DNA from 2 places in the Ferrovibrio sp. GW821-FHT12B10 genome. Region 2 is predicted to be linked to the other one. Evidence: predicted binding sites of a transcription regulator. Region 2 holds the regulator's gene; the other holds the start of a gene.
What was found. Region 2 encodes HrcA, which represses chaperone genes, less so after heat shock. Its sites were predicted from a motif close to GTTAGCACTCNCCNNNGGNGAGTGCTAAC; they were not measured.
Positions count from the first base shown of each region.

Region 1: groES (co-chaperone GroES) is a predicted target of HrcA. The motif match lies at 11,710-11,738, and genes of this name have one in related genera.

Region 1 is NZ_JBXAQT010000001.1:1,975,252-1,991,414, reverse strand. Features, by position in the region: gene AC1RRT_RS10175 (methionine synthase) at 1-832, shown strand, start outside; gene AC1RRT_RS10170 (SemiSWEET family sugar transporter) at 894-1,190, shown strand; gene AC1RRT_RS10165 (hypothetical protein) at 1,314-2,312, opposite strand; gene AC1RRT_RS10160 (glycoside hydrolase family 25 protein) at 2,547-3,161, shown strand; gene AC1RRT_RS10155 (hypothetical protein) at 3,292-3,786, opposite strand; gene AC1RRT_RS10150 (MipA/OmpV family protein) at 3,806-4,630, opposite strand; gene AC1RRT_RS10145 (response regulator) at 4,802-5,545, shown strand; gene AC1RRT_RS10140 (ATP-binding protein) at 5,542-6,960, shown strand; gene AC1RRT_RS10135 (peroxiredoxin) at 7,036-7,695, opposite strand; gene AC1RRT_RS10130 (DUF2177 family protein) at 7,800-8,210, opposite strand; gene AC1RRT_RS10125 (PAS domain-containing protein) at 8,286-8,786, opposite strand; gene AC1RRT_RS10120 (PAS domain-containing protein) at 8,889-9,422, opposite strand; gene groL (chaperonin GroEL) at 9,613-11,271, opposite strand; gene groES (co-chaperone GroES) at 11,314-11,631, opposite strand; gene AC1RRT_RS10105 (MerR family transcriptional regulator) at 11,902-12,750, shown strand; gene AC1RRT_RS10100 (glutathione S-transferase family protein) at 12,863-13,546, shown strand; gene AC1RRT_RS10095 (glutathione S-transferase family protein) at 13,680-14,363, shown strand; gene AC1RRT_RS10090 (PaaI family thioesterase) at 14,381-14,773, shown strand; gene AC1RRT_RS10085 (alanine racemase) at 14,786-15,919, shown strand; gene AC1RRT_RS10080 (sensor histidine kinase) at 15,984-16,163, shown strand, end outside.
Region 2 is NZ_JBXAQT010000001.1:2,618,428-2,634,590, forward strand. Features, by position in the region: gene AC1RRT_RS13235 (glucose 1-dehydrogenase) at 1-450, opposite strand, end outside; gene AC1RRT_RS13240 (threonine ammonia-lyase) at 532-1,758, opposite strand; gene AC1RRT_RS13245 (DUF2244 domain-containing protein) at 1,892-2,401, shown strand; gene AC1RRT_RS13250 (antibiotic biosynthesis monooxygenase family protein) at 2,403-2,744, opposite strand; gene AC1RRT_RS13255 (alpha/beta hydrolase) at 2,741-3,718, opposite strand; gene dapB (4-hydroxy-tetrahydrodipicolinate reductase) at 3,809-4,621, opposite strand; gene dnaJ (molecular chaperone DnaJ) at 4,698-5,852, opposite strand; gene dnaK (molecular chaperone DnaK) at 5,958-7,907, opposite strand; gene rarD (EamA family transporter RarD) at 8,116-9,090, shown strand; gene pncA (bifunctional nicotinamidase/pyrazinamidase) at 9,186-9,905, shown strand; gene AC1RRT_RS13285 (alpha-ketoglutarate-dependent dioxygenase AlkB family protein) at 9,958-10,590, shown strand; gene AC1RRT_RS13290 (sensor histidine kinase) at 10,544-11,776, opposite strand; gene grpE (nucleotide exchange factor GrpE) at 11,940-12,548, opposite strand; gene hrcA (heat-inducible transcriptional repressor HrcA) at 12,647-13,669, opposite strand; gene AC1RRT_RS13305 (ABC transporter permease) at 13,776-14,639, opposite strand; gene AC1RRT_RS13310 (ABC transporter permease) at 14,636-15,655, opposite strand; gene AC1RRT_RS13315 (ABC transporter ATP-binding protein) at 15,661-16,163, opposite strand, start outside.

The sequences.
Region 1 (16,163 bases), 640 kb from region 2:
CCAGCATTTCGTGCATGGCTTCGTTGAGCATATCGCCGGTATCGACCGCCAGAACAAGGTGGAGATGGGCATCCGCGACAACCGCTACAAGGCAATGGTGCCGCGCGTGGTGGGCAAGCTGGAACAGAAACAGCGCGCCCATCCCTGGGAAGGCGCCTTCTGCCGCGCCCATACCAAGCACACCCTGAAATTCACCCTGCCCGGCCCGATGACCATCATCGACACGATTGCCGATGAGTATTACGGCGACCGCGTCAAGATGGCGATGGCCTTCGCCGATCTGCTGAATGCCGAGGCCAAGGCGCTGGAGGCCGATGGTGTCGACATCATCCAGTTCGATGAACCTGCCTTCAACGCCTATACCAAGCAGGCCGGCGAATGGGGCATCGAGGCGCTGCACCGCGCCGCCGATGGCCTGAAATGCAAGACCGCCGTGCATATCTGCTACGGCTACGGCATCAAAGCCAATATCGACTGGAAGAATTCGCTCGGCCAGGAGTGGCGCCAGTATGAGGATTTCTTCCCGGGCCTGGCCAAGAGCAAGATCGACCAGGTGTCGCTGGAATGTTTCCATTCCAAGGTGCCGCCGCACCTGATGTCCATGCTGGAAGGCAAGGAAGTCATGGTCGGTGTGATCGACGTGGCATCCGACACCATCGAGACGCCGCAGGAGATCGCCGAGACAATCAAGATCGCCATGCAGTATGTGCCCAAGGACAAGATCATTCCTTGCACAAACTGCGGCCTCGCGCCGCTGGATACCGCGGTGGCCCAGGCCAAGCTGAAGGCGCTGGGCGATGGCGCGGCGCTTGCGCGGGAGCAGTTCGCCTAAGGAACGGTTCGCCTTGTAGAACCGTTGGGGTCCCGGTCGTCACAAACCGGGACCCTTTTTCATGGATATTGCCACAATACTAGGGACGGGCGCCGCCATCGCCTCGACGGTCAGCTTCACGCCGCAGGCCTGGAAAGTGATCCGATCGCGTCACACGCATGACATCTCGGCGGTGATGTATAGCATCACCGTGGTGGGCTTCGCGCTCTGGCTGTCTTACGGGATTGTCCTGATGCAGTGGCCAATCATCCTGTGCAATGGCATCTGCCTGCTGCTCTCGGGCTTCATCCTCTTCATGAAGCTGGCGCCCCAGCCAGTGAAGGAGGTGGTGGCGGATACAATCGATCCCACCACCTGACTCAGGCAATCTTCCTACGGCCGTCAGCGCTGCGCTATCATGTCGATCTGGCGCAGCGCGGCACGCACATGAGGCTGGAGACTGAGGGATGGTAACCCGGAACAGACCACCACCCCGCGGCCTTCATTCAGGTAATGTGATAGTCACGTTCTTCTGCATGAGTTCGGCAGTCAGAATATGCTGCGCCGACCGGCGTACTGAAACCTCTATCAGCGTTTTGGCCAGTTGCATCAGGGTTTGATTACTACCGATCGCAAAGTTAGGCAGGACCACAAAACCCACATCGATAGACTGCAGACTCTGCAGCAACAGGGCTGACCGCTTGGTCACCTGATCAGCCGCCTTGTTCGACAGAACGCGAATTAGCTTGGCTTCGTTCTGCGTTATGCCGCATCCATTATCTGCAACGACCGCAGTCTCCAATCCCACGAGGCCAGGAATGTTTTTCTCTCCGGCGGCGATAACCGTCGGAACCTCCTTGGTGCCCGGATACACTTTTTTCCCGCCATCGGCGATGTAGATGGCCGGAGTCTGCAGGTACAGGTCAGCCGCAAGCTCCAGCAACACCAGAAAGGCATGATTGAGTGCCGTATCATCAATGCCCGAATCGAATTTCGGCTTGCCCAGTTTGTCTCCAAATCGAGTGGCAAACTTTCCTTCATAATAAGCAGATTCATAAAACAGGATTCTTGTCACCGCATCGGACTTCACCAGCTTGTCGTGCAGGTCCTTGATTTTTCGATATGTCAGCTTCTTCTTTTCACCGCTGACGGTGGCGCCGAATGTCGCCACGTTCAACGATGCAGTCTGGGAGAATAATTCTTCCACGATCTGCATGGCTTCGGTCTTCATGACCGGATCCAACCCCATGCTTGTAAACGCCGCCGACTGAACTGCCCGCATTGCCGCCGCATTGGTGCAGGTGGCCACAGACAGCGGACTGAGAGCTTGGATATTATTTGCTTTGATGGCGGCCAGACTGTCTTGTGTAAACGCATAAAGATCGACGGTGGATATTTTATCCGCTTCAACATAACTGTCTTCCGATACGCTCCAGGACGTGCAGCCGGACAGCGCGCCGGCTACGACAATGGCAACGACAATGCGCGTTATATTTTTCATCTTTACCCCCCGTGAAGGCCTCACCCACCCGCGCCGACGATATGCCCGCTACCTTCGCTGTCAATTGAACACTGCCGTGCGGTTACTCGTGCATGCAGAGAAAATGAATACCGACACCATACGACGTACCAAGATGGATATATGCGTATGCACCACGTGGCTAAATAGCACCTCCCCGATATCCGACACATCGCGCTAACGTTCACGCGGGAATCACGAAACCAGGAGGGTGGCATGCCGATAGAAGGCATTGACGTTTATGAAGAGAATGGAGAGATAGACTGGGCAGCGATAAAGGCGGCAGGGAAAAGTTTTGTTTTCGTCCGCGCGGCATTTGGCGACAGGCCGGACACCCGCATGGTCCGCTATCTGTCGGATGCCAAGACTGCCGGCCTGACCTGCGGCATCTATCACTTCCTGCTGCCCGCCAACGACTACAAGCAGCAATGCGATCTCATGCTCAGCCTGATCGATCAGGTCCTGCAACCCGGCGACCTTGTTCCTGTCCTCGACGTGGAGAATTACAAAACCTGGAAACCGAAGAACACCGCGGGCTACATTGCCGGCCTGAAAGATTGGGTGACGCGTGTGGAGGCACAGATCGGGCGGCGGCCGATGATCTATACCCGCGCCAGCTTCTGGCATGAAATCGGCAATCCACCCGGCTTCACCGACTGCCCGTTATGGGTTGCGCATTACGGAGCGGCAAAGCCGAGGCTTCCGACCGGCTGGGATCGCTACGATTTCTGGCAGTACACCGAAACAGGCCGCGTCGCCGGGCAAGCCGGCGACGCAGATTTAAATGCTGCGCATCCCGATCTGCAGGATCTGAACAGCCTATGCCTGTAGAAAAAGGGCGTACCACACAATACCACCGGCCCTAGCTCGACTGCGGCACGGTCCGCAGGATCTCATCGAAGTTGCGGCCCCTGATTATTGGGTAATGCAGCTGCGCCTTGATGGTCCTCCCAGGTGCGAACTACTCCACCTTTAGAAACCGTTCCTCCCGCAGGCTGTAGCGATGCGCTACGCGGCCGATATGGCGCAGCTCGGCATGCACATAGGGCCATAGCACGACCAGGAAGGCGATAGTCACCACATCCATCATCAGGATGGCCAGATCTTGCGCCGTCAGCGGTGCCGACACCGTCACCAGCGCCTGGAACAACGCCATGCTGGTACTGCCGGCAACGAACAGCAGCACGCCGACCAGATGCAGGCGATAGGTGGACAGCAGCAGGATCACGACGGCCATCGCCAGCTGCAATCCGGCCGCCACCACATCCTGCTCCAGCCGGATGCTGCTGAGCAGCGTCGCTGTGCAGGCGCCGAGGTACAGCACCACGGCGAGCAGGTTTATCATGCACCAGAAGCCCGAGAGCCGCCGGCCCAAAACGGTGACCAGTACGCCAGCCATCAGGCTGGTCAGCACCACGCCCCAAGCCACCCAATGCCATGGCCCCATCATCAACATGGCTCCATCATCAGCATGATCAGAACTTGTAGCTCAAGAACAGGCCGGTGGTGAGCTGGTCGGCCGAGCCACGATCCTGCACCAGCGGGCTGTCGGCGACGTCTCCCAACAGGCGCTTGTAACCGAGACGGCCGGTGATGCCCCAGTGTTCGGTCAGGCTGTAGTCGAGATCGAGCGTCAGACCCGCATCCTTGAAGCCGCCCTCGGGCTGATAGCGGCGCATGCCGCTGCGTGCTACCTGTGCCGCCGTCACACCGAAATAGGTCTCGGTGTAATTCTCATCGGCCCAGGTGGCGTAGAGCTCACTGCGCAGGCGCAGCTTCGGAGAGAAGCTGTAGCGATAGCCACCCGACAGTTTCGCTGTCAGGCCGTCATGGGCGCCGCTGACATCCTGGAAGACGGTGGCGCCCAGTGACCAGGCGCCGATGCCATAAGTGATGAAGCCGCCGACTTCCATGCCGCCGTCGATATCGCCCATGCCGCGCAGATCGTCGCTGTCGTCTTCATCGCGGCCGAACTGGTAGCGCACCAGCGGCCCGACCTGCAGCTTATCGCTGTCGCGCGGGCCCTGCCAGGTGAAGGCATTGGCGCCCAGCGTGGTTCCGCGCAGGAAGATCAGATCCTTGTATTTCACCATCAGCAGCGGCGCGGGCGAAACCTCGTAATCGTCGCTGCCCTCGTAATCGGGCTGGAACAGCGCACCGGCGCCGAGCCGGATGTCCCAGTCCTTCTTGGGTGAGGCCGCCTGTTGCTGCGCGGGCTGCTGCTGGGCTGCGGCGGCTAGCGGCAGTGCCAGGATGACAGCGGCCATGAGAACGCGGGTAGCGGCAGTCGTGCAGGTCATCGGGGGAATGCTCGTTTTCGTGGAGAATCAGGGGGGAGGAAGCCGGGACACCCTAGCCCGGCTGGTCCGCCGGCCCGTGTCAGCCCTGTATCGATATGTTTCAGAATGTTGCTGGGCGGCGGCAATGCCGCGCCGGCCTGTTATATTGGCGGCCAACGGAGACCCAAGACTGTGACGACCCCCGCCGCCTTCCACGTCCTGATCGTCGACGACGACCATCGCATCCGCGCCATGCTGGCCCGCTTCCTGACCGACCACGGCATGAAGGTGAGCCAGGCCGGCGATGGCAAGCAGATGTTCGCCATTTGCGACAGCGCCCGCATCGACGTGATCGTACTGGACATCATGATGCCGGGCGAAGATGGCCTGTCGTTGTGCCGCCGCATGCGGGCGCAGAGCGCGGTGCCGATCATCCTGTTGACCGCCATGACCGGCGATACAGACCGCATCATCGGCCTGGAGATCGGCGCCGACGACTATGTGGTCAAGCCGTTCAATCCACGCGAGCTGCTGGCTCGGATTCGCGCCGTCACACGCCGGTTGGGCGCCACCAGCATCAACGCCGAGCGGCCGGCGACGGGGACCGCCTATGAATTCGGCGGCTGGCAGCTCAACGCCAGCCGGCGCACGCTGACCTCGCCGGCCGGCGCGTTGACCGATCTGACCAGCGGCGAATTCGACCTGCTGCTGGCCTTCCTGGAGCATCCGCAGCGCGTGCTGACTCGCGACCAGCTGCTCGACCTGGCGCATGGCCGTATAAGCCAGGCCTATGACCGCAGCATCGACGTACAGATCAGCCGCCTGCGCCGCAAGATCGAGACTGATCCGCAGGATCCGGCTTTCATCAAGACGATCCGCAACGAGGGTTATTTCTTCACTGCCGCCGTGGCCATTGTGCAGGATGCGGCGGCGTGAGGATTCCGCTCTGGTCAAAGCTGCGCCTGGCGCCGCGCATCGCGCTGGTCATCATCGGTGGCCTGCTGGCCGTGAAGGCGGTCGACGAACTCATGCCGCTGGTGATCCGCCCGCCTGAGATCATGTTCTTCGACCGCGACTGGCTGCTCGCCAACCTGCAGGACATGCGCGACCGCAGCAGTGCCGTGCCAGCGGCCGATCGGCCGGTCCTGCTGCAGTCGCTGCCGGCGGCGCACTGGCTGGATATGGCGCCGCTGTCCGCGAAACCGGAGTTCCGCCACACCGCGCGCAGCGGCGCCTTTGCCGACCTGCGCCTGCAGATTGCCGCCACGCTGGGCCTGGCACAGCAGGACGTGCTGTTGATGGCAGACGATCTGGACGATCCGGAATATTCGCCGCGCCCGTTGGTGATCATCCTGCCGCCGCTGCCCACCGTGATGCGGGACGTGCTCGACGAGCGCCGCGAAAACATGCTGAGCAGCGACCTGCGTATCGCCTTCCGCATCGGCCCCGAGGAGTGGCTGCTGGTAATGCCGAAAAGCGACGGCCAGGAAACTGTGCGCATGATCCGCAATGTTGCCCTGCCGCTGTTCGCCGTGGTGATAATCGCCCTGCTTTCGGTCTGGGTGGCACGCGGTGTGGTCAAGCCGCTGGACGACCTGGCGGCGGCGGCCGAGAAGCTCGGCCGCGACCGCGAACTCAGCCTGGTGGGGGATTTCAACGCGCCGGAGCTGCAGGCGATCGGCAATTCCTTCAATGCCATGCAGCAGCGCCTGAAACGCTTTGTCGACGACAGACTGCAGATGGTCGCCGCAATCAGCCATGATCTGCGCACGCCCCTCACCCGGTTGAGACTGTTTGCCGAATACGTGCCCGACCAGGACCAGCGCCGCCAGGTTCTGTCCGACATCAACGACATGGAAGCGATGGTGAGCACGACGCTGACCTTCGCCAGCAACCGGCTCAAGGACGAGCCCCATGGCGCCGTCGACCTTGCCTCGCTGCTGATCAGCCTCTGCGATACCGCCGCTGATGCCGGCAGCGCCGTGCGTTATGACGGCCCGGACCATGCCGACCTGACCTGCCGTCCCATCGCGATCCGCCGCGCCTTCGCCAATCTGGTCGACAACGGCTGTAAATTCGGCACCAGTGTGCAGGTGAATCTGCGCGATGCCGGCGATGCCATCCTCGTCACCGTGGCCGATGACGGGCCGGGTATTCCGACTGACCAGCACGAAGCGGCCTTTCGGCCCTTCACGCGACTGGAAAGTTCGCGCAACCGCGAAACTGGCGGCACCGGACTGGGACTGACGATCGCGCAGGATGTAATCCAGGCCCATCACGGCACGATCAGTCTGGACCAGTCCGCAGCCGGCGGACTACTGGTGACGGTGATGCTGCCGAAGACGACATAAGCAAGAAGGCGCCGTTTCCGGCGCCCTCTGCAATGTCGCGACGAGTGTCGCTATTATTTCGGCTGCGGCCCAGCCCTACTTAGGTTGAGGGACTATGCGCAAGTAAGGCTTCGGCGCCTTCCAGCCGCCCGGGTATTTCTGCTTGGCTTCATCGTCGCTCACCGAGCCGGCAATGATGACGTCCTCGCCCGGCTGCCAGTCGGCCGGCGTAGCCACCTTGTGCTTGGCCGTCAGTTGCAGACTGTCGACGATGCGCAGGATCTCGTCGAAGTTGCGGCCCGTGGTCATCGGGTAATGCAGCTGCGCCTTGATGGTCTTGTCCGGCCCGACGATATAGACCGTGCGCACGGTGGCGTTGTCGGCGGCCGTGCGGCCCTTCGATGAGTCGCCAGCTTCCTCGGGCAGCATGTTGTAAAGCTTGGCCACCTTCAGATCGTGGTCGCCAATGAGCGGGTAGTCCGGCAGGAAGCCGGTGACGTCCTTGATGTCGCCGACCCAGCGCTTGTGATCCTCGACCGGATCGATGCTGAGGCCCGCCACCTTCACGTTGCGTTTGTCGAATTCGGATTTCAGTTTCGCTACCGCGCCGAGCTCGGTGGTGCAGACCGGTGTGAAATCCTTGGGATGGCTGAACAGGATGCCCCAGCCATCGCCGATGAAGTCATGGAATTTCAGCCTGCCGACCGTGCTGTCGGCCTCGAAATCGGGCGCCTTGGCGCCAATGCGCAAACTCATGATGTCCTCCCTCCAAGTCTATGGAAAAGACATAAGCTAGGGCGGCGCATAGGGTTCCGGAAACGAAGATTTTTTGTCGGATCGGCGCAGGATTTTGTGTGGAATCAGGCGCCGAACTTGCGCGCCGCCCAGACGCCCATGGTCGAGGCCAAGCCAGTGACGATGGCGCCCCAGGCCATGTCGACAATGGTGACGCTCAAAGGCCAGTTCGGAATGGTGGCATGGTTGGTCAGGTCATAGGCGCCATAAGCGACCAGGCCGAAGAAGGCGCCGCAGAGCAGAACCGTGGGCAGACTGTCCCCATCACTGAGCGCCGGCCGCAACACGAAGAAGGCTACCCCCAGGCCATGCAGCACATAGAACAGGATGGCCGGGACCCAGACGATTTCTTCGCTCAGCAGCGCACCGAGTTTGGGCCGGTAGAACAGTTTGGTCGCGGTCCCGAGCCAGAAAAAGTCCAGCGTGGCCAGGGTGGCCCACATGGCGGCGGCGGCGATGGCAAGGGTTTTGGTCATGAACAACGCTCCTCTGCTGCCCATCATGTAGATCGAATCGCAGCTTGAAAAGGGTGCACTTCCGGCCAAAAACCCTCAACTGTGGAAGAGTCCACCCAGCAGCATGTCGATCCTCCGGCCATCACTGGCCAGCGGCAGCAGGAGACGCACGAATTTCCAGACCCTGTAATCCCGCCCGAGAATATGGACGGGGCCGCAGCGGGGCGTACGGTCTGCAAGCACCTCTCGGATCTGGCCTTCGAAGGTGGATACCATCTCCGGGTCATCAATAGCGGACGGCGATTTCCCATTCATGCTCTGCCGGTAAATCTCGTCGACTTTGGTGCCGGCAAGGCGGAACTGGAAGTATGGCGACGCGGGAAGAATATCGATCAGGAAAATATGCGGCAGCAGACCGCGCATCTCGATCGGATCAATGTCCCGGCGAGCGGGGAACTCTCGTAGCCCGCATTTTTCCAGCCAGTACTCATACATCCATTGCACCTGGGCCTTGGTGTCGCAGGCCCTGCTTTTGGAAGGACAGGATGTGCAAGGGCTAACCGCAGGCAAGGGGGGAACAGGTATCATGGCGGTCATATCCCAAACATCCGATCGTTGACGGGACTGCTCGATGCTCGGACGAGCCCAGGCTGCCTCAATCTGCTGGCATGCCTTGCCGTGACACCGCGCATCCATGATTCAGTTGCTTCTCGCGGCCAGGCCAAGGACGAATTCGTCGTAGCCCTGCCCCCGTTCTTGGAGAATGCTTTCCAGGAGCGCGAGCGAGGCCTGCACGCCATGGGCGCGATCGGAATGCCTGGATTCTTCCGCCAGGAGGCGGGCATAGAGCGGCTCGATCTGGGCGATCGCATCACGATCCGATGCACGGCGGTTGCAATGATAACCATCGACGCGGCCGTTCAGATCCTCATTCGGCGTAACATGAGCGAGAACCCAGTAGTAGTCGCCGTTCTTGGCCAGGTTCTTCACATAAGCAAAGATTTCATGGCCGCGTTGGATGCGTTCCCACAGCAGGCGAAAAACAGCACACGGCATATCTGGATGGCGCAGGATGCTTTGCGGCTGACCCAGAACATCTTTTTCATGATACAGCCCAACCTTGCAAAACACGTCATTGACGTAGGTGATACGCCCTTTCGTGTCGGTCTTGCTGACGATGATTTCGCTTTCGGGGAAGCTGCGTTCGGTTTTGGTCGGTGACGGTCTTTGCATGGGGTTACCCGCTGTGGATCAATGCGGGATATTTCGCTCCGAACCGGTGAATCAGCCAGTCACCAGTCACTGACTGAAGGGCGGGTCACCATCCGGTGACCCATCGGCGCTGCCAAAATGGACAGCAATGAAAAAGGCCCGGTCTTGCGACCGGGCCTTTCCGTAAGCTCTGAACGAAAGAGCGTTGGACTTAGAAGTCCATGCCACCCATGCCGCCCATACCGCCCATGCCGCCGCCGCCCGGCATGCCGCCGCCGGCCGACTTCGGCTCCGGCTTGTCGGCAACCATGGCCTCGGTGGTGATCAGCAGGCCGGCCACCGAAGCAGCGCCCTGCAGCGCGACGCGCACGACCTTCGCGGGGTCGATGACGCCGGCCTTCACCAGGTCGGTGTATTCTTCGGTCTGGGCGTTGAAGCCCCAGCTGGTGTCCTTGGACTCCAGCAGCTTGCCGGCAACCACGGCACCGTCAACGCCGGCATTCTCGGCGATCTGACGAACCGGGGCCTGCAGAGCGCGGCGGATGATTTCCACGCCGTGCTTCTGGTCGGCATTGTCGACCTTGACCTTGTCGATGGCGCGGATGGAATAGAGCAGAGCGGTACCACCGCCCGGCACGATGCCTTCCTCAACCGCGGCGCGGGTCGCATGCAGCGCGTCATCAACGCGATCCTTGCGCTCCTTCACCTCGATCTCGCTGGCGCCGCCAACCTTGATCACGGCAACGCCACCGGCCAGCTTGGCCAGACGCTCCTGCAGCTTCTCACGGTCGTAGTCCGAGGTGGTTTCCTCGATCTGCGCCTTGATCTGGGCCACGCGAGCCTGGATATCCTTGTTCTTGCCGGCGCCGGCGACGAGGGTGGTGTTCTCCTTGTCGATCGACACCTTCTTGGCGGTGCCCAGCATCTGCAGGGTGACGCTTTCCAGCTTGATGCCGATGTCTTCCGAGATCAGCTGACCACCGGTCAGGATCGCGATGTCTTCCAGCATGGCCTTGCGGCGATCGCCGAAGCCCGGCGCCTTGACGGCGGCAACCTTCAGACCACCGCGCAGCTTGTTCACCACCAGGGTCGCCAGGGCTTCGCCCTCGACGTCTTCGGCGATGATCAGCAGCGGACGGCCGGTCTGCACGACGGCTTCCAGCACCGGCAGCATGGCCTGCAGACCCGACAGCTTCTTCTCATGAAGAAGGATGTAGGGGTTCTCCATCTCGCAGAGCATCTTCTCGGCATTGGTGATGAAGTACGGCGACAGGTAACCGCGGTCGAACTGCATGCCCTCGACGACATCCAGCTCGGTCTCCAGGCTCTTCGCCTCTTCAACCGTGATGACGCCCTCGTTGCCGACCTTTTCCATGGCCTTGGCAATCATGTTGCCGATTTCGGAATCGCCATTGGCCGAGATGGTGCCGACCTGGGCGATTTCCTTGGTGCCGGAAATCTTCTTGGCGCGGGCCTTCACGTCCTCGACGATCTTTTCCACAGCGAGGTCGATGCCGCGCTTCAGATCCATCGGGTTCATGCCGGCGGCAACGGCCTTGGCGCCTTCGCGCACGATGGCCTGGGCCAGCACGGTGGCGGTGGTGGTGCCGTCACCGGCCTGGTCATTCGCCTTCGAGGCCACTTCGCGCACCATCTGGGCGCCCATGTTCTCGAACTTGTCAGCCAGCTCGATTTCCTTCGCAACCGTCACACCGTCCTTGGTGATGCGCGGCGCGCCGAAGGACTTGTCGAGAACGACGTTACGGCCCTTCGGGCCCAGCGTCACCTTGACGGCATCGGCGAGGATGTCGACGCCGCGCAGCATCTTGCCACGCGCGTCAGCGCCGAAACGAACGTCTTTAGCAGCCATGTGAATGTCTCCTTAGAATTTATGCAGGTTGTACGGCGCTGATTAAGCGGCCTTGGACTTCTTGGCAGCGGTGCCTTCGATGATGCCCATGATGTCGGATTCCTTCATGATCAGGAGATCCGTGCCATCGAGCTTCACTTCGGTGCCCGACCACTTGCCGAACAGCACGCGGTCGCCGACCTTGACGTCGAGCGGCTGCACCTTGCCGTTTTCATCGCGAGCGCCAGCGCCGACGGCGATGATCTCGCCCTGCATCGGCTTTTCCTTGGCGCTGTCCGGGATGATGATGCCACCAGCCGTACGCTCTTCCTCGGCCACGCGCTTAACGACCACCCGGTCATGCAGCGGACGAAACTTCATGCGATCCTCCATTATCTGTCGCATCGATAAATTCTGAAATCATCAGAAATCGCAGTTTTCCGCGAAAATCTTCAGATTGTTAGCACTCTCCCTAGGAGAGCGCCAGACACTTAAGCAGGCCCCGCCTCACCGTCAAGGGAGCCTGCCCGGATTCCGCCATATTTTTTGGACTAGGCCCCTATTCCATCTAAATCTTCAAAAAACCGCCTTGACCTTGACGCAGCGTCAAAGCGGAGGCTGCGGTTATCGGCACCATCACGGAGACGGCTTTTGTACAGGATCGGGGAATTCGCCCAGCTCGCCCAGGTATCGGGTCGCCTGCTGCGCTACTACGACAGCATCGGCCTGCTGAGCCCGCAGCGGATCGATCCCGCCACCGGCTATCGCTACTACACGGCGCAGCAGCTGGTGGCACTGAACCGCATCCTGGCACTGAAGGAGCTTGGCCTCACGCTGGACCAGGTGGCGCGCCTGCTGCAGGACGGAGTCTCGGCCGAAGAGATCCGCGGTATGCTGGCTCTGCGCAAGGCGGAGTTGGAACAATCGCTGAGCGAGGAGGCGATCCGCCTGCGCCAGGTGGAATCGCGGCTGCGCCAGATCGACGAGCAAGGCGGCATCGCAGATTACGACGTGGTGGTGAAATCGGCACGCGCCCAGCCCTGGCTATCGCTGCGCCGCGACTTCGCCAGCATGGACGAAGCCGTGACTGCCCTGCGCGATATTGTGCAGGCGGCGCGCGCCCGCATCCCCGACACTGCGCGCGACGCCCTGGTGGTGGTGGCGCATTCCGCCTTCGAACATGAACATCTGGACCTGGAGATCGGCTTTGCCCTGCATCGCGAGATCAGCAAGCCGGTCCCGGTGCCGGGTGGCATGAATTTGCAGCCGGCGGAACTGCCGGCCCTGCCCGCACTGGCGACGCTGGTGCGGCGCGGCCCGAATTATCAGAGCCATCTCGCCTTCGGCGCACTCGGCCTGTGGATGGAAGCCAACGGCTATGCCATCGCCGGCCCGAGCCGCGAGGTGTTTCTCGAACTGCCCTTCATCCGGCCGGATGAAGACGAGTCGGTGGTGGAAATCCAGTTCCCGGTGAGCAGCGCGGTGACCGCACCGGCATAACCGACAGCAAACAGAAAAAATCTTGAACCGGCGATCCCGCATCGCCGGGCAGGAAGCCTTGTGCTTTTTTCAACGGCGATCGCCGATCGCCATCACCCAGAGGAGACGTGTAATGCTGAAGATTTATGGCGTGCCGATTTCGGTTCATACCCGCAAGGCCATCCTGGCGGCGCTGGAAAAAGGCATCGCCTATCAGAACGAAGTGGTGATCCCCTTCACCCCGCCCCCAGGCTGGGATCGCCTGAGCCCAACCGGCAAGATTCCAGTGATGACCGCCGGTGACCTGCACCTGCATGATTCATCCGTGATCTGCGCCTATCTGGAGCGGACCCATCCCAACCCGCCGCTCTATCCGCAGGATACCAACAGCTATGTGCAAGCGCTGTGGTTCGAGGAATTCGCCGATGGCACGATTTTCCGCGACGTGATCCATGGCCTGTTCTTCCAGAAGGTGATCCGGCCTGGCATCCTGAAGCAGGAGACCGACCAGAGCGTGATCGATACGATCCTGCAGGCCGCCATGCCGAAACATTTCGGCTATCTGGAAAGCGTGCTGGATGGCCCGTATCTGGCCGGTGGGCAATTCGGGATCGCCGACATCGCCACGGTATCGAATCTGATCAACTACCACTATCTCGGCTATCGCATCGATGCCGCCCGTTTCCCCAAGCTGGCGCAGTATCTGGCGACGCATCTGCGACGGCCGTCAATCCGCACGGCTCTGGCAGCCGAGCAGATGGCGGCACAAGGCATGGGACTGGACCGCAGCTTCGCGGCCGACCTGCAACTGGCATAAGCAAACGGCCGGCCCCTCTTTGTTATCCAGGGGCCGGCCGCATTCCCGCAGACGGGTGCTATCCGGCTCTGTGCGCCGATGGTAGATTGACGGCCCTCTATCGACAGTCAGGCCAACAATCAGGACCGCCGCCATGATCACCGTCCATCACCTGAACAACTCCCGCTCGCAGCGTGTGCTCTGGCTGCTGGAAGAACTGGGTGTGCCCTATCAGGTGGTGCATTACCAGCGCGGCCCTGACATGCGCGCGCCGGCCGAGCTGCGAAAGATCCATCCGCTCGGCAAGTCGCCGGTGATCGCCGATCCCGCGATCACCAGCGGCGACCAGACCATCGCCGAGACCGGCGCCATCGTCGAATACCTGCTCGAAACCTATGGCAACGGCCGCCTGGCGCCGGCGGCCGGCACGGCAGAGAAGCGCCGATTCACCTACTGGCTGCATTACGCCGAAGGCTCGGCCATGCCGCTGCTGCTGCTCAAGCTGATCTTCCTGCGACTGCCCAGGAATGTGCCCGGCCTGCTGCGGCCGATCATCAACATCGTGGCCGGCAAGGCGCAGGCAACGCTGATTGACCCGCAGCTGTCCCAGCATGCCCAGTACTGGAGCAGCGAACTGGCCAAGAATGGCGGCTGGTTCGCCGGCAGCGACTTCACCGCCGCCGACATCATGATGAGCTTCCCGCTCGAAGCTGCGGTCTCGCGCGCCAATCTGGGCGACGGCCACAAACCGATCCACGATTTCCTCGCCCGCATCCATGCGCGGCCGGCCTACCAGCGCGCGCTCAAGTCCGGCGGGCCCTACGAACTGATGAAGTGAATCCGGAGTCGCAGGGCATGTCCGACCTGACCAACCTGCCGTTTTCCGACCTGATGGGCCTGCGCATCGTCAGCGTGGCGCCCGAGAAGGTGATCGCCGAACTGCCGGTGCGGCCCGATCTGTGCACACGACCGGCCGTGCTTCATGGCGGCGCGGTGATGGCCTTTGCCGATACGCTGGGCGCCGTGGCCACCGTCGCCAATCTGGGCGAGGGCTTCAGCACCACGACGATCGAAAGCAAGACCAACTTCTTCGCCGCCATTCCCGCTGGCGACACGGCGAAAGCAGAATGCACGCCACTGCATCGCGGCAAGACCACCATGGTCTGGCAGACCCGCATCACCCGCAACGACGGCAAGCTGGCCGCCGTGGTGACCCAGACCCAGCTCATTCTCGCACCCCGCTCATAAGCAGTCATGCCCATGACCCTCGACGACTTGCCCACGCCCGTCCTGCTGCTGGATCGCCAGCGCCTGCTGCGTAATATCGCCCGCATGCGGACGCGCGCCGAGGTGCTGAAGGTGACGCTGCGGCCACATCTGAAGACCGCGAAATCCGTGAAGGTAGCCGAGCTGTGCCATGGCGGCGCAAAGGGGCCGCTCACCGTCTCTACGTTGGCCGAGGCCGCCTATTTCGCCAAGGCCGGCTTCCGCGACATCACCTATGCCGTGCCCATCGCGCCGCAAAAGCTGGTGCAGGTGGCTGCCATCATGAAGGATGGCGTCGACCTCAAGATCATCACCGACAATCTCGCGATCGCCGGGGCGGTCGCCGCCAAGGGTCGCGAGTTGGGCATCGTCTTTCGCACCCTGATCAAGATCGACTGCGGCCTGGGCCGCGCCGGCATCCTGCCGAATGCGCCGGAGCTGCTGCCGCTGGCAACCGCATTGTCCCAGCCGGGCACGCAGCTTGCCGGCGTGCTGACCCATGCCGGCCATTCCTATGGTGCGAAAAGCATTCCTGAGATCGAGCGCATCGCCGAAGAAGAGCGCACCGCCGCCGTGCTGGCCGCGACGCGGCTGCGCGAGGCGGGATTCACTTGTGGGATCGTCTCGGTGGGCTCGACGCCGACAGCGCTGTTCGCCAGGCATCTGGATGGCATCACCGAGATGCGCCCGGGCAATTTTGTATTCTTCGATCTGTTCCAGGCTGGCTTGGGCAGCTGCAAGATGGATGACATCGCTGTATCGGTGCTGGCCTCGGTGGTCAGCCATCATCCGCAGCGCAATCATGTGCTGATCGATGCTGGCGGCCTGGCCCTGTCAAAGGATACCGGTGCCAACCAGCACAGCCCCGGCACCGGCTACGGCCGCGTCTGTCGTCCCGCAGAAGGAATGCCTCTGCCGGGCCTCAGCATCCATGACGTGCATCAGGAACATGGCCTTGTCGGCGGACCGCAGGTTGCGCCGCTTGATTTCTCAGCCTTTCCGCCTGGCAGCCGCCTACGTGTGCTGACCAACCACATCTGCATGACCGGTGCGATGTATGATCGCTATTATGTCACCGATGGCGGCACCACCGTCGTCGACGAATGGGATCGCGTGAACGGCTGGTAAGTCAAACCGGTTGCGCTCTCACTATATTTCCGGTTGAGTAACGGCGAGGGGAAAACTCGCCGGCATGTCCGAGACTGTCAAACCCGATACAACCATGGCCGTTCCGCCGCCTGCGCGGGACGAGCAGTGGTCGCGGGAACAGGACAGCGCCCAACAGAGCCGCAGCCGCGCCAACGCTCCGATCAGTTTCCGCCAGGTGGTGCCGATCAACGCGGGCGTCACCCTCATCAATGTCACCGCCATC
Region 2 (16,163 bases):
CGACATGTTGTGGCCGGCGATGATGCCTGAGACCGACGAGATGATGATGATCGAGCCCGGCGCATGGGCCTTCATGCGCGGCAGGCCGTGCTTGATGCCGAGGAAAGGGCCGTGCAGGTTCACGTTGTGGACGAAGTGCCATTCCTCGACGCTGATGTCTTCCACGCTTTTCATCACGCCGACGCCGGCGGAATGCACCATCACGTTCAGCTTGCCGAAAGCGGCGTCCACCACGTCGAGCGCGGCGATCCATTGCTGCTCGCTGGTGACATCCAGGCTGATGGCGATGGCGGCCTTGCCGATCTCGTCGGCGACGGCGCGCGCACCGTCCAGGTTGCGGTCGGCGACGGCGACTTTCGCGCCTTCCTTGGCCAGCATGATGGCGGTGGCTTTGCCGAGCCCCGAGGCTCCGCCAGTGATCAGCGCGACTTTATTGGCTACGCGGCCCATGATTTCCTCCTGCGTCTTTGCCGCAGGATAACCGGCTTTCCAGCCGGGCCGCAAACCTGCCCTAGGGGAAGTTTCCGTGGGTTAGTCGGCTTCCTCGATCTTGGCCGGCAGGCCGGCCTCGCCCAGGGCTTTCAGCAGATCGTTCAGATGGGCCCGGTCGCGGGCCTCGACCACGAATTCGATCTCGGTGGATTTCGCCGAGGCCAGCGTGAACAGGCGCTGATGCGCCACCTCCACGATGTTGACGCCGGCCGCCCCGATCACGCCCGACGCCTTGGCCAGGCGGCCCGGCGCATCATCGGTGGTGACGATCACGCGAGCCAGCCGGCCGTCGCGCACCAGGCCGCGCATCAGCACGCTGGCGAGCAGGCGAGTGTCGATATTGCCGCCGGTGATCACGATGCCGACATGGCGGTCCTTGAAGCGCTCGGGCTGGGTCATCAGCGCGGCCAGGCCGGCAGCACCCGCGCCCTCGGCGACGGTCTTCTCGATTTCCACCAGCGCCACGATGGCGCGCTCGATATCGGCTTCGCGCGCGATCAGCACGTCATCCACCAGCCGGCGCGCCACATCCATCGGCGCCAGGCCGATATCACGCACGCTGATGCCTTCGGCAATCGAGATGCCGCCCACATTGACCGGCAGATTGTGCATCTGCTGATACATCGCGGTGTAAAGTTCGCCCTCGACGCCGAAGATGCGCAGGTCGGGTTTCAGCGACTTGGCGGCGGTGGCGATGCCGGCGATCAGCCCGCCGCCGCCGACCGGCACCAGCAGGTCCTGAATGCTGGGCGCCTGGCTCAGCATCTCCAGCACCGCTGTGCCCTGGCCGGCGATAATGGCCGGGTCGTCATAGGGATGCACGAAGACCAGATTCTGTTCGGCCGCCAGCTTGTGCGCGATGGTGGCGGATTCAGCCAGCGTCTCGCCTTCCAGCACCACCTGGGCGCCAAAGGCGCGCACATGGCGGATCTTCACAAACGGCGTGATCTTCGGCATCACGATGGTGGCGGGAATGCCCAGCCGCCCGGCGTGATAGGCGACGCCCTGCGCATGGTTGCCTGCCGACATGGCGATGACGCCGCGCTTGCGCTCTGACTCGCTCAGCTGCAGCAGCTTGTTCAGCGCGCCGCGCTCCTTGAAGCTCGCCGTGAACTGGTGGTTCTCGAATTTCAGCCAGACCTGCGCACCGGTCAGGTCCGACAGGGTGCGCGAATGCAGGCAGGGGGTCTCGGCGACCGCGCCACGGATACGGTCGGCAGCGGCGCGCACGTCGCTCAGGGTAATGGTGGGGGCGAGACTGGTCATCGAACGGGTGTCCTGAAGGCTTTGATTATATGAGTATAATCGAGGCTGTCGTGGGGGTCACGGCGATTTGATGGGCCCCCGGGTGGTTCGCTTCCGCTTGGCGGATTGGTCCGGCCGGATTAGCCTGCTTGTCATGGAAACGACGCCTGTTCAGCCGCCGGTCTTCGAGATCATGCTGAAGCCGCATCGCTCGCTGGGGCCGCGCGGCTTCATTATCCTGATGATTGTCGTCGTGTTGGTGAACTTCGCCGCCGGCATGGCCTTCTGGCTGCTCGGCGCCTGGCCGGTGTTCTTCTTCTGCGGCGCCGATGTCGCGCTGCTCTGGCTCGCCTTCAAATACAGTTACCGTCAGGCCCGGGCGCGCGAATACATCCGGCTGGAACGCGAAGCACTGGTGGTGCGCCGCGTCGATCTGTATGGCCGAGAGAAGGTCTGGCGGTTGCAGCCCTACTGGCTACGGGTGGAGTGCGAGGAGGAGGATGACTCCGCGCGCCTGCGCATCTGGAGTCATGGCCGGGCGCTCACATTGGGCGCTTTCCTTAGCCCCGACGAGCGCCGCGTGCTGGCCGAGGCGCTACGCGAGGCGCTGTGGCGCTGGCGGCAGCCACCCGACGCCGGCATCCGCGATCTGGAAACGGTTTGAGTCAGCGCGGAAATTCATGCGGCGCTTGTTCGCGGCGCTCGTCAAGGCCGTAGTCACGCATGACTGTCGCAACGCGCAACCGATAATTGCTGAATATCCCGCCTCGACCTTTAGCTTGCGCGGTCCGGTGCTCCACCTGATTGCGCCAGCCCTTCACGGCAGCGTCATCACGCCAGAAGGACAGCGACAGAATTTTGTCCTGGTCGACGAGCGAGGTGAATCGCTCGACGCTGATGAAGCCGTCCATTTTTTCCAGTTCAGGCTTCAGCCCGGCCGCGATTTCCAGATAGGCCGCGCGGCCTGCGCCAGCAGCAGGCCAGACTTCGAAGATGACGGCAATCATAGTTCGGCTCCGATCATGTCCGCCAGGAAGTCCGCCGTTAGACGATACAGCTGGTGACGCGCCTTTTCGAGATGCATAAGGTGCGTGGCACGTGGGATTTCACGATCCAGCTTACGTGGCGCACTGGTTAAGTGGCGAAGCAGCCAGGCCGTATCAATGGCCGTGGTCAGGCTGTCCCAACTGCCGCGCACGATTAGTAGTGGTGAGTGGATCAGGCCCGGATCATAGGCAAGGTTACCCTGCCACGCGGCGAGGATATCGGCGGCTGGCCCGTTTGGTATCTTCACCGCCGGTGGCTGCCGTGTTCCGGCTTCCTTATCGCTGGCGAGATAGGCAGCAGCCCAAGCATCGAAGTCTTCGGATTCCAGTACCGGCGTTTCGCCGGCCGGCACATCTTCGATAAAGCGCTCGTACTGCGCCTGAACCGTAAGCAGACGCCAGGCACCGATGCTTTCCGGTGACGGCAGGTTCTGCATCTGCCGCTGCAGGATCGGCCCGAAGAACACCAGCTTCTCGACCAGGTCGGGGCATTGGGTGGCGAATAGTCCGGCGGCAATAGACCCCCAGGAATGTGCAATGATGTTGACCGGGCGGCCGCCATGGCGCGCCGAGATTTCGCGGGCCACGCGGGCAATCTGCGGTGCAGCCACGGTTGCGCGGCCGAGTGGCGGATGACCTGTCGCGACCTCGTCCATGCCGGGAAGGCGTGTTGAACCGCCGAAACCGGCGAAATCGAAGCTCCATGCATCAAAACCAGCACTACTAAGCGCTTCGAGCCACGAATAACCTCTGAAACGGAAGCCGACGGACAGGGCTGAAGGGAAGGTGGCGCCGTGCACATAGAGCACGGGTGCGCCACGGCCGCCGGCAGGCGGCAGATGCCGCAGAAGCAGGTCTGGTGCGCCATTCGAGCCCGATAGTATTTCGGTTTGGCCGCTGATGAGTGCGCTAAGGTCAGGGGTGTTGTGCAACATAAGCGAATCTCCTTCGCGCAGAAGGTAGATTTGCCCGCGTCAGGTTTCATCCCGTGATACTACGGTCAAGGCCGAAGCATCACGGGAACATCAACCGTTCAGGCCCAGCACATCGGCCATGCGGTAGAGTCCCGGCAGCTTGCCATGGGTCCAGACTGCGGCGCGCACCGCGCCGCGCGCGAAGATGCTGCGGTCGGTTGCCTTGTGGGTCAGTTCGATGCGCTCGTTGTCAGCGGCGAAGATCACGCTGTGCTCGCCCGCCACATTGCCGCCGCGCAGGGCGGCAAAGCCGATATCGCCCTTCTTGCGGGCGCCAGTGATGCCGTCGCGGCCGCGATCCGAAATCTTGTCCAGCGGCTTGCCGCGGCCCAGCGCCGCCATCTCGCCCAGCAGAATGGCAGTGCCGCTCGGCGCATCCACCTTCATGCGGTGATGCATCTCGACGATCTCGATATCCCAGTCTTCGCCAAGGGAGGCGGCCACCTGCCGAGTCAACCCGGCCAGCAGGTTGACGCCCAGGCTCATGTTGTAACCCTGCACCACGGCGCAGTGATGCGAGGCCTTTTCCAGCGCTGCGAAATGGTCTGCCTCCAGGCCGGTCGTGCCGACGATGTAGGCGGTGCGGCCCTGGGCCGCGAGCGCTGCATGCTGCGGCAGCAGGGCGGGCACGGTGAAATCCAGCACGGCATCGACATTGCCGAACATCACGGCCGGGTCGTCGATGATGGCCACGCCGGTCGCAGCCACGCCGGCCAGCAGGCCGGGATCCTTGCCGAGGAATTCCGAGCCGGGACGTTCGGTGCCGCCGCCGACGGCGGCGCCGGGCGTGTTGGCGATCTCGCGCACCAGCGCCTGGCCCATGCGGCCGGCGATGCCGACGATGCCGATGCGAACTGCGGACATGACTTTACCCCTGGACGGACGAAACAGTCCGGCAGTCTAGCAGGGCGGGCGGGGGAGAGAGAAGAGTGTGCGCGGACTACTCGGCCTTGCCGCCGAGCATCTCCTTGACCTTGTCGAAGAAGCCGGTGCTTTCCGGGCTGCTTTCCTCGCCGTCGAGCTGGGCGAATTCCTCCAGCAGCTCGCGCTGGCGCTTGGAGAGCTTGACCGGCGTCTCGACCATCACCTGGATGTAGAGATCGCCATTGCCGGCGCCGAAGCCCGACTGCTGCAGGGAGGGCATGCCCTTGCCGCGCAGGCGGAACTGCTTGCCGGTCTGGCTGCCCTCGGGGATGGTGATGCGCGCCTTGCCGCCGTCCAGCGTCGGCACTTCCACGCTGCCGCCCAGCGCCGCCGTGGTCATAGAAACCGGCACGCGGCAATGCAGATGCTGGCCTTCGCGGCGGAACAGCCGGTGCGGCTTCACGCTCAGGAAGACATAAAGGTCGCCCGCCGCGCCGCCGCGGATGCCGGCCTCGCCCTCGCCGGAAAGCCGGATGCGGTTGCCTTCATCGACGCCTGGCGGGATGTCGACGCTCAAGGTCTTTTCCTTGTGCACGCGACCGGCGCCGCCGCAGACCTTGCACGGCTTCTCGATCACGCGGCCGGCGCCGCCGCAGGTCGGGCAGGCGCGTTCGATGGTGAAGAAGCCCTGCTGCGCCCGCACTTTGCCGTGGCCCTTGCAGGTCGGACAGGCGATCGGCTGGGCACCGGCCTCGGCGCCCGAGCCGTCGCAGGCCTCGCAGGCAATCGAGGTCGGCACGCGGATCGTCGCCGCCTTGCCGCTGTAGCAGTCTTCAAGGCTGATCTCGAGATTGTAGCGCAGGTCGGAGCCGCGATTGGCGCTGCCACGCCCGCCGCGCGCACCGCCGCCGCCCATGAACTCGCCGAACAGGTCGTCGAAGATGTCGGAGAAGGAGGTGAAGTCAAAGCCGCCCGGCCCGCCGCGGCCGCCGCCCATGCCGCCCTCGAAGGCCGCATGGCCATACTGGTCATAGGCGGCGCGCTTCTGATCGTCCTTCAGGACTTCATAGGCTTCGCTCAGTTCCTTGAACTTGCGTTCGGCATCCTTGTCGCCCGGATTCTTGTCGGGATGATGCTGCATCGCCAGCTTGCGGAAAGCCTTTTTCAGGTCTTCCGCATTGGCGTTCTTGGCCACCCCTAGAATCTCGTAATAATCGCGTTTGGTCGCCATCACGTCAGTCCCGGGCGCCACGCCCCAAATTCAAAAACACTTGCCCCAAGCAAAACCGGGCGCCGCTTGGTTTCGCGGCGCCCGGGCTGGCCGGTTACCCGGCGCTTACTTCTTTTTCTTGTCGTCTTTCACTTCTTCGAAGTCGGCGTCGACAACATTGTCGTTCTTCTTCTCACCACCGCCGGAGGCTCCGCCGCCGGCTGCCTGGTCGCCGCCAGCCGCAGCGCCTTCAGCGCCGGCCGCCTCACCTTGAGTCTTGTAGAGCGCTTCGCCCAGCTTCATGGCGATCTGGCTCAGGCTCGTCGCCTTGGCCTTGATCGCGTCGCTGTCGTTGGACTCGATCGCCGCCTTCAGCTCGGTGATGCCGGCCTCGGCTTCCGCCTTCTCGGCCGCCGGAGCCTTGTCGCCCAGATCGGCGATGGTCTTCTCGGTGGCATGGATCAGGGCTTCGGCCTGGTTCTTCACCTCCACAGCCTCGCGCCGCTTCTTGTCCTCGGCGGCATTCTCCTCGGCGTCGCGAACCATCTTCTTGATGTCGTCTTCCGAGAGGCCGCCCGAGGCCTGGATGCGGATCTGCTGTTCCTTGCCGGTGCCCTTGTCCTTGGCCGAGACATGCACGATGCCGTTCGCGTCGATGTCGAAGGTGACCTCGATCTGCGGCACGCCGCGCGGCGCCGACGGGATGCCGACCAGGTCGAACTGGCCCAGCAGCTTGTTGTCGGCCGCCATCTCGCGCTCGCCCTGGAAGACGCGGATGGTCACCGCGCCCTGATTATCCTCGGCGGTCGAGAAGACCTGGCTCTTCTTGGTCGGGATCGTGGTGTTGCGTTCGATCAACTTGGTGAACACGCCACCCAGCGTCTCGATGCCCAGCGACAGCGGGGTCACGTCGAGCAGCAGCACGTCCTTGACATCGCCCTGCAACACGCCGGCCTGGATGGCGGCGCCGATGGCCACGACTTCATCGGGGTTGACGCCCTTGTGCGGCTCGCGGCCGAACAGCTGCTTCACCAATTCGATGACCTTGGGCATGCGGGTCATGCCGCCGACCAGAACCACCTCGTCGATGTCGCCGGCCGTCAGGTCGGCATCCTTCAGCGCCTTCTTGCACGGTTCCATCGTGCGCTGGATCAGGTCGTCGACCAGGGCTTCCAGCTTGGCGCGGGTCAGCTTCATTACCAGATGCTTCGGACCCGAGGCATCGGCGGTGATGAAGGGCAGGTTGATTTCGGTCTGCGTCGCCGACGACAGCTCGATCTTGGCCTTTTCACCGGCTTCCTTCAGGCGCTGCAGCGCCAGACGGTCGCTGCGCAGGTCGATGCCCTGCTCCTTTTTGAATTCGGTCGCCAGATAGTCGACGATGCGCAGATCGAAATCTTCGCCGCCGAGGAAGGTGTCGCCGTTGGTCGAGCGCACTTCGAACACGCCGTCGCCGATCTCGAGGATCGAGACGTCGAAGGTGCCGCCGCCAAGATCGTAGACGGCGATCTTCTTGCCGTCGCTGGTCTTGTCGAGGCCGTAAGCCAGCGCGGCCGCGGTCGGCTCGTTGATGATGCGCAGCACTTCAAGGCCCGCGATACGCCCGGCATCCTTGGTGGCCTGGCGCTGGGCGTCGTTGAAGTAGGCCGGCACGGTGATCACGGCCTGCGTCACGGGTTCGCCCAGGAAGCTCTCGGCGGTTTCCTTCATCTTCTGCAGGATGAAAGCCGAAACCTGGCTCGGGCTGTATTTCTTGTCCTGGACTTCGACCCAGGCGTCGCCGTTGTCGCCCTTGGCCACCTTGTAGGGGACCATCTCGGTGAAGCGGCGGGTCGCGTCATCGGTATAGGCGCGGCCGATCAGGCGCTTCACGGCGAACAGTGTGTTTTCCGGATTGGTGACGGCCTGGCGCTTGGCCGGCTGGCCGACGAGGCGTTCGCCATCCTTGCTGAAAGCGACCATCGACGGCGTGGTGCGCGCGCCTTCGGCGTTCTCGATCACCTTCGGGGTCTTGCCATCCATGATGGCGATGCAGGAATTCGTGGTACCCAGGTCGATGCCAATGACTTTGGCCATAATCTCACTCCTTTTTGCGGCGATCCGAGACGGCCTTCGGCAGGAAGCGCCGGGGCGGACCCCTTTTGGTTCAAGCGTTCGCGGGGTATGTAAGAGGAGGCCCCCCGTCCCGCAACGGGTGGGTCAAAAAAATGTCCAGAAAAGCGGGCCATACGGGCAAATCGCCCCATCCCCCAGCCCATCCCTGGTCCGTGGTTTGAGGAATCCGATGTCCGAGAGCGTCCCCCCGTCGGCCCCGACTCGCCCGGCCGGCCCCAGTCATTCCGCCTCAGTCCCCGCCGGCCTGCCCTGGTCGGGCATTGCCCTTGGTCTAGGTGGTTATTTTCTATGGGGAATTTCACCGATCTATTTCAAGGCCACCGGGGCGGCCGGAATCCCGACCCTGGAGCTGAACGCCCATCGCATCCTGTGGTCCTGCCTGCTCTGCCTCGGGCTGGTCCTGGCCTTCGGCAAGCGGCGCGAATGGTGGGCCGTCCTGAACAATCCCCGCCTGCGCCTGGTGCTGGCCGGCACGGCGGTCTTTCTGGTGATCAACTGGCTGACCTTTGTCTGGGCCATCGACCGCAACCAGGTCATGGCCTGCAGCCTGGGCTATTACATCAACCCGCTGTTCGCCGTGCTGCTGGGCCGCCTGGTGCTCAAGGAGCGCGTCAGCCCCGTGCAATGGGGCGCCTTCGGCCTGGCCGGCATCGGCGTGCTGGTGCTGCTGGCCGGCACCGCCGATGACGGCTTCTACCTTTCGCTGCTGATCGCGATCACCTGGGGCTTCTACGGCCTGCTGCGCAAGCGCCACCCCGTCGACAGCCTGATCGGCCTGACCATCGAGACCATGGTGCTGCTGCCCTTTGCGCTGGGCTACCTGCTGTGGCTGGGCGGTCAGGGCACAGGCGTTTTCGGCCAAGCCGATGGCTGGACCCATGTCCTGCTGCTGCTGGCCGGGCCGGTCACCGCCGCGCCGCTGGTGCTGTTCGCCGCCGGCTGGCGGCGGCTGCGAGTCGCGACCATGAGCCTGCTGCAGTATCTGTCGCCCAGCCTGCAGTTCCTGCTGGCGGTGCTGCTATGGGGCGAGGCCTTCACCGCCATCCATGCCGTGGCCTTTGGCTGCATCTGGGGCGCGCTGCTGATCTACAGCGCGCATTCCTGGCAGGCTGCCCGCAAACCGGCCGCCACGCTGCCTGAATAGTAGGCCCGGATCGAAAGCCGTAAAAAAGCATTGGACGCCCGGAAACAAAGGGCGTTTGCTTGGTCCCGGTTATTCAGCAACAGCGGGGATATTTCATGATCAACCGGCGTCACATGATGATGGGTCTGGGGGCGGGCGCTGTGTCGCTCGGCCTGTCGAACGGGGTTTTCGCGGCGGGCAAGATCAAGCCCGGCGCCGGCAGCGTGCTGATCGTGGTCGATGTGCAGAACTGCTTCGTGCCCGGCGGCAGCCTGGCCGTGAAGGAGGGTGATGTCATCGTCCCGCTGATCAACAGGATCGCCAAGGGCTTCGAGAATGTGGTGCTGACGCAGGACTGGCATACACCCGATCATGTGTCCTTTGCTTCCCAGCATAGCGGCAAGAAGCCGTTTGAAGCCGTGAAGCTGCCCTATGGCAATCAGGTGCTGTGGCCCGACCATTGCGTTCAGGGCACCGATGGCGCGTCTCTGGTCAAGGACCTCAGCATCCCGCATGCCCAGCTGGTGATCCGCAAGGGCTACCACAAGAATGTCGACAGCTACTCGGCCTTCATGGAGGCCGATGGCAAGACCTCGACCGGTCTGGGCGGCTACCTCAAGCAGCGCAACATCAAGCGCGTCTTCGTCGTCGGCCTGGCCACCGATTTCTGCGTTGCCTGGACGGCGATGGATGCGCGCAAGCAGGCCTTTGAGACCTTCGTGATCGAGGATGCCTGCCGTGGCATCGACGCGCAGGGCTCGCTGGCGAAATCCTGGGCCTCGATGAAGGCGGCCGGCGTCAAGCGCATCCAGTCGGGCGACCTCACCATCGCTTGAAGGCGCCGGAGTCGAGGCTGGACAGCCGGCGGCAGCGCGCCACATTGGTGTCATGCCGTCGCGCGAGTCTCTTGATGGGTTCCGTATTTTCCCTGGTCTGCTCGACCGGGAACGTCAGCGTGCGCTGGCGCAGACGGTGCTGACCCTGCTGGAAGCCGCGCCGCCCTATCACGCCACGATGCCGAAAACCGGCAAGCGCATGAGCGTGGCGATGAGCAATGCCGGGTCGCTGGGCTGGTATTCCGACCGCGACGGCGGCTATCGCTATGTCGCCGAACATCCCGAAACCGGCCTGGCCTGGCCGCCGATCCCGGAGTCCCTGCTGTCGGTCTGGTGGTCTGTGGCCGATTACGACCATCTGCCCGAATGCTGCCTGATCAACCGCTATGATTCAAAGGCCAAGATGGGTCTGCACCAGGATCGCGACGAGATCGATATGACCGCGCCGGTGGTGTCGGTTTCGCTGGGCGACGACGCGCTGTTCCGCATCGGCGGCACGGCGCGCAAGGATCCGACGCGCTCCTTCAAGCTGGCATCCGGCGACGTGCTGGTGCTGAGCGGCAAGGCGCGGCTGGCCTATCACGGCATCGACCGCGTGATGGAGGGCACCAGCCGGCTGATTCCCGGCGGCGGCCGTATCAACCTGACGCTGCGGCGGGTGACGCGCCCGTCAGCGCCGCGATGACCGACTGATTGCCGCCCAGGTTCTTTCCGGGCGGCGGCGGGAACCACGCGCGCATGGTGGTGCCTTCGCCCGGCACCGAGTGGATCTCGAAACGGCCGCCATGCATCTCCACCAGCGACTTCACCAGCGGCACGCCCAGGCCGGTGCCTTCATACTGGCGCGTCAGATCGTTCTCCACCTGGCCGAAGGGTGCCAGCACGATCGGGATATGCTCGGGCGCGATGCCGATGCCGGTATCTGTGACCCAGGTGGTGAAGCCGCCCTCGTCATCGGGCGTGGCGCCCACCTCGATGCGGCCACCGGGCGGTGTGAACTTCACGGCATTGGAGACCAGGTTGAGCAGGATCTGCCGCAGGGCCTGGCGGTCGACGAAGCCTTCGAACAGTCGCGCATCCACCATCATGGTGATGAAGACGCCACGTCCTTCGGCGCGTTCGCGGAAGGTGCGGATGCAGGCTTCCATGATCTCGGCCGGGTCGGTCATCTCGGGCTGGATGCGCCAACTGCCGCTCTCGATCTTCGACATGTCGAGGATGTTGTTGATCAGGCCCAGCAGATGCTGGCCGCTGGCCTGGATGTCGTTGACGTATTCGACATAGCGGTCGTTGCCCAGCGGCCCGAAGATTTCCTTCTGGATGATCTCGGCAAACCCGATGATGGCGTTCAGCGGGGTGCGCAGTTCGTGGCTCATGTTGGCCAGGAAGCGCGTCTTGCTTAAAGAGGCTTCCTCGGCTTGCTGGCGGGCGCGGTCGAGCGCGCGGTTGCGCCGTTCGCTGCGCGCCATGCCCAGCTGCAGCAGCGAGAGCGCCGTGCCGACGCCATAATAGCGGTCGCCGCGGGTGACGATGAAGCCACGCAAGAGCGCGCTCTGGTGCTCGTCGGCGATCAGGCTTTCCAGCTTGTCGACGCTGATGCTGGCATCGACGATGAGCGGTGTGCGGTCCATCAGATGGCCGACCGGCTTCTTGGCATAGAGCGCGCGGCCATAGTCGCGGGAGAGCTGCGTGATCAGGTCATAGCGGTTGATCAGGCCCACGGGTCGCGCGCCGTCCACCACTGCCAGCGCGCCGAGATCGGGATCGGCCTGGAACCGGCGGTCGACATCCTCGCAGCGCATGGTGGCGGGCACCGGCGGCAGCGGTACTGCCACCGTCCCGATCGTCTCGAGCGCCTCGGCTGTCATCATGTCCACCGGTGATCCCCCGTCGTTCGAGGGGACTATCGGTCAGACAGATTGCGCTTTTTTGACAAAGGCGGATGTTTGCGTTGATTCATCCGGGTGTGTGACGGGAGTTGCAATTCCCGTACACTTCAGCGTGTGGCTGACCCATCGATTCAGATCACTGTATTCAGACTTGGGTATTGATGGTCTGGCCGGCCTGGGCATCGGGCTGCGGCCCACCCTTGGACACGCCCACCATGGCGGCGCGCAGCAGGCGGCCCTGCTGCACATAGCCGGCCGCGATCACCTGCAGCACGGTGCCGGTGGCGACGGTCGGATCCTCGATCTCGAACATCGCCTGATGCAGGTTGGGATCGAAACGCTGGCCCTTGGGGTCGACGCGCACGATGCCGTGACGTTCGAACACCGACAGCAGCTCGCGCTCGGTCGCCTCGATGCCGGCCACCAGATTCTGCACCGGCTCGCTGGCCGCGTCTTCCTTGGGCACGTTCTCCAGGGCGCGACGCAGGTTGTCCGCCACGCTCAGCACGTCCTTGGCGAACTTGCCGGACGCGAACTTGACCGCGTCTTCCTTCTCGCGGTCGAGGCGCTTGCGCAGGTTCTCGGCTTCGGCGGCCTGACGCAGCAGGCGGTCCTTCAGCTCGGCCGCCTCGGCCTGCGCCCGGGAGAGGCTCTGGGCCAGGGCATCATCGGCGGGTGCGGCCTGCGGCTGGGGCTCGGTCTGCTGGGCAGCGGAGAAGGTGGGTTCGATGCGGTCGTTGTCGTTCTGGGTCATGATCTTCGGGTCTCTTTACAGGCCCCTGCATATACGGAGAGCCGGGCCGGTTTAAAAGGGGGGAGCGGAACATCCGCCATCAAAAATACGCGTTACGGTTACCCCAGCAGGCGGCCGACCACCTGGGCGGTGAAATCCACCATGGGAACGACGCGGGCATAATTCATGCGGGTCGGCCCGATCACGCCGATGGCGCCGACGATGCGCTGTTGCTGGTTCTGCAGCGGCGCCACGATCAGCGAACAGCCGGCGCGGCGGAAGAGGGTGTTTTCCGAACCGATGAAGATGCGCACGCCTTCGCCGCCCTGGGTCAGCTCGATCAGCCGCAGCATCTCTTCCGTGTTCTCAAGCTCTTCCATCAGATTGCGGATGCGTTCCAGGTCGGCGATCGCCGCCACGTCATCCAGCAGGTTGGCGCTGCCGCGCACGATCAGCGTGCCGCGATCAGGTTCGCCGCCCCAGACCGCCATGCCGGCCTCCACCACGCGCGCCGACAGCTGGTTCAGCTCGGCGCGGCGCTGCTCCAGCTCGCGCAGGATCTCGGCGCGGCCGACCGCCACGGTACGGCCTTTCAGGCGCTGCGACATGAACTGCCCGGCCTCGGCCAGCGCTTCGGCGGTGAAGCCGGTCGGGATGTCCAGCATGCGGTTCTCGACCTGGCCGGATTCCGACACCATCACCACCAGCGCCTTGCCCGGGCCCAGCGGCACGAATTCGACATGGCGCAGCGGCACGTCCACCTTTGGCGCCACCACCATGCCGGCATGGCCCGACAGGCCCGACAGCACCGTGGTCGCCTCGGTCAGCACATCCTGGAAGCCGCGGCCCGAGGACATGCAGCGGCCCTCGATCGAGCTGCGCTCATCCTGGGTCAGGTCGCCCATCTGCAGCAGGCCATCGACGAACAGCCGCAGGCCGCTTTCGGTCGGCAGGCGGCCTGCCGATGTATGCGGGGCATAGAGCAGGCCGGCCTCTTCCAGATCGGCCATGGTGTTGCGGATGCTGGCCGGCGACAGCCGGTGTTCCAGTTTTTTCGACAGGAAACGCGAGCCGACCGGCTCGCCGGTCGTCATGTAGGTCTCGACCACAAGCCGCAGGATGTCGCGGCTGCGCTGGCTCATCTCCTGGATCATGACACCAGACTTAAGAAGGTGGGGAAGCCCCGTCAATGCCGCCGGGGCGCTGCAGGGGCGTCCGGCGGGGCCGAAGCGGCCCTGGCGGGCCTTTTCAGGCCAATCCGCGCTCGTCGGCCTGCTGGGCCAGCCGCAGGCGCCGGGCCTTGGCGGCCTCCTCCCGGCGCTTCACCAGCTCATAGGCGATGGCGCAGACCAGGGTTACCCCGATGATCACCACCGCCAGGGCGCTGATTGCCGGGGTGGTGCCCTGGCGCACGCGGCCGGCCAGCACGGTGGTCAGCGTCTTGTCGGCCAGGATGGAAAAGGTGGTGGTGTTGTAGTTCTCGAAGGAGGACAGGAAGGCCAGCGCCGACGCGGACAGGATCGCCGGCCGCAGGAAGGGCAGCAGGATATGCGCAAACACCTGCGGATGGCTGGCGCCCAGATCAAGCGCCGCTTCCTCCTGCGCGCGGTCAAAGCGCTGCAGCCGGGCCAGGAAGATCAGCATCGTATAAGCCGAGATGAAGCTCGCCTGCGCCACCACCGTCATCAGCGTGCCGTCATAGAGGAAGCGCGTGCCGGTGGCGCCGGTCATCTCGCGCCAGAAGATCACGGTGGAGATGCCGATGATCACGCCGGGCGTCAGCACCGGGGACACCACGATCAGGTAGTAGAACGAGCGCGCCCGGGCATAGACCTGGGTCATCATGATGGCACCGGCCAGGCCGACCGGCACCGAGACCAGAACCACCAGCAGGCCGATCCACAGCGAGTTGCGCAGGCCGTACATGATATCGGCATCGCTGAGCAGGCCGGAGAACCATTTCAGCGTGAAGCCCTCGAAAGGATAGATCTGCGGATAGGACGAGCTGTTGAAGGCGGTGACACCCATCACCGCCAGCGGACCGAACAGGTAGAGAAAGAACAGCCCGATATAGAGCCAGGTGGAAAAACGGATGATGCGGCTGCTGGTCATCGTGCGATCTCGCCCAGGCCTACCTTGAACACGCGCAGCACCAGCAGCACGAAGGCGATGCAGGCGAGCAGCAGGATGAAGGCATAGGCGGCACCCTGCTGCCAGTTGAAGGCCTGATAGAAGCGGTCGTAGACGATCGGCGTGAACCACAGCGTGCGCGGTCCGCCCAGCACCAGCGGCGCCGCCAGCGCCCCGGCATTCAGCATGAAGACCAGCGTGGCGCCCGACGCGATGCCCGGCTTGGCATGCGGCAGCACCACCGACCAGTGGATGTACCACCAGGGCGCGCCCAGATCGCGGGCGGCCTCGATCTGGTTCCTGTCCAGGCTCTCGATCGCGTTGTAGAGCGAGAACATCATCATCAGCAGATAGGCATAAGCGAGGCCGGCATAGAGTCCGACATCGAGGCCGAGGAAGTCCACCGGCTGGTCGATCAGGCCGAGCTTGAGCAGCGCTGTGTTGATGGCGCCCTGGCTGCCCAGCAGCACACGGAAGGCGAAGGCGCGCAGCACTTCGTTGACCCAGTAGGGCGTGATCAGCAACAGCATGAATAGCCGAACGCGCGCCTTCGCGCTCACCTGCGCCATGTAGAAGGCGAGCGGGTAGCACAGCGCGAAATTCAGCACCGTCACCGCGACGCTGGCGCCGATGGTGAGGAAGAAGGCCTTGATATGGGTGGTGTTCCAGCTGGCCGAGGAGGTGGTCGAGCCGTAGAGGAAGTAGTGGTAGTTCTCCAGCGTGTAGACGTCCTTCGGCCCGCCGATCTGCGGCGGCGGCAGCTTGGGTCGCAGCGACAGGTCGATCATGTAGAGCTGCGGCAGCACGATCATGATCACCGTCCACAGCCCGACGGCCAGCGTCAGATACAGCGAGACGGCAATGCCATTGCGGCGCCAGAAGGATGGCGGCGCCAGCGCGCCCAGCCGCCGCCGCTCCAGCATGGCCATGAAGACGAAGGCGGCCATCACCACCAGCGGCAGCGCCAGGATCAGGCTATGGCCGACCGAGCTGTGCATGGCGGCTATCCCTGCCCGAAACCCTCGCGCGGCAGCACCTGGGCCTCTGCCGGCGCATAGCCGATGGTGACGGCTGCGCCAATCGCCGGCAGCGTGGCGGCATCGGCGCGGCCCAGCGTCATCGCCACGCGGCTGCCGCCGGCGGCGGTGGCGATGGCGACATGGGTGAGATTGCCCTCGTAGGCCACTTCGGTGACGGTGCCGGCCAGCGGCTGGAGCTGCGCTGCGGCATCGGGGCGCAGGATTTCCGGCCGCACGAACAGCACGGCATCTGAGCCGTTGACCAGCCCGCGCATGTTGCGGCCGCCAAGCCGCCCCGCCGGCGTGTCCAGCATGGCGATGCCGTTCTCGCTGGACACGACCTTGCCGATGAAGGCGTTGTTCTCGCCGACGAAGCTGGCCACAAAGGCCGTGCGCGGGGTTTCGTAGACGCTGCGCCCGTCGCCCACCTGCTGGATCACGCCGCGATCCATCACGGCGATGCGGTCTGACATGGTCAGCGCCTCGC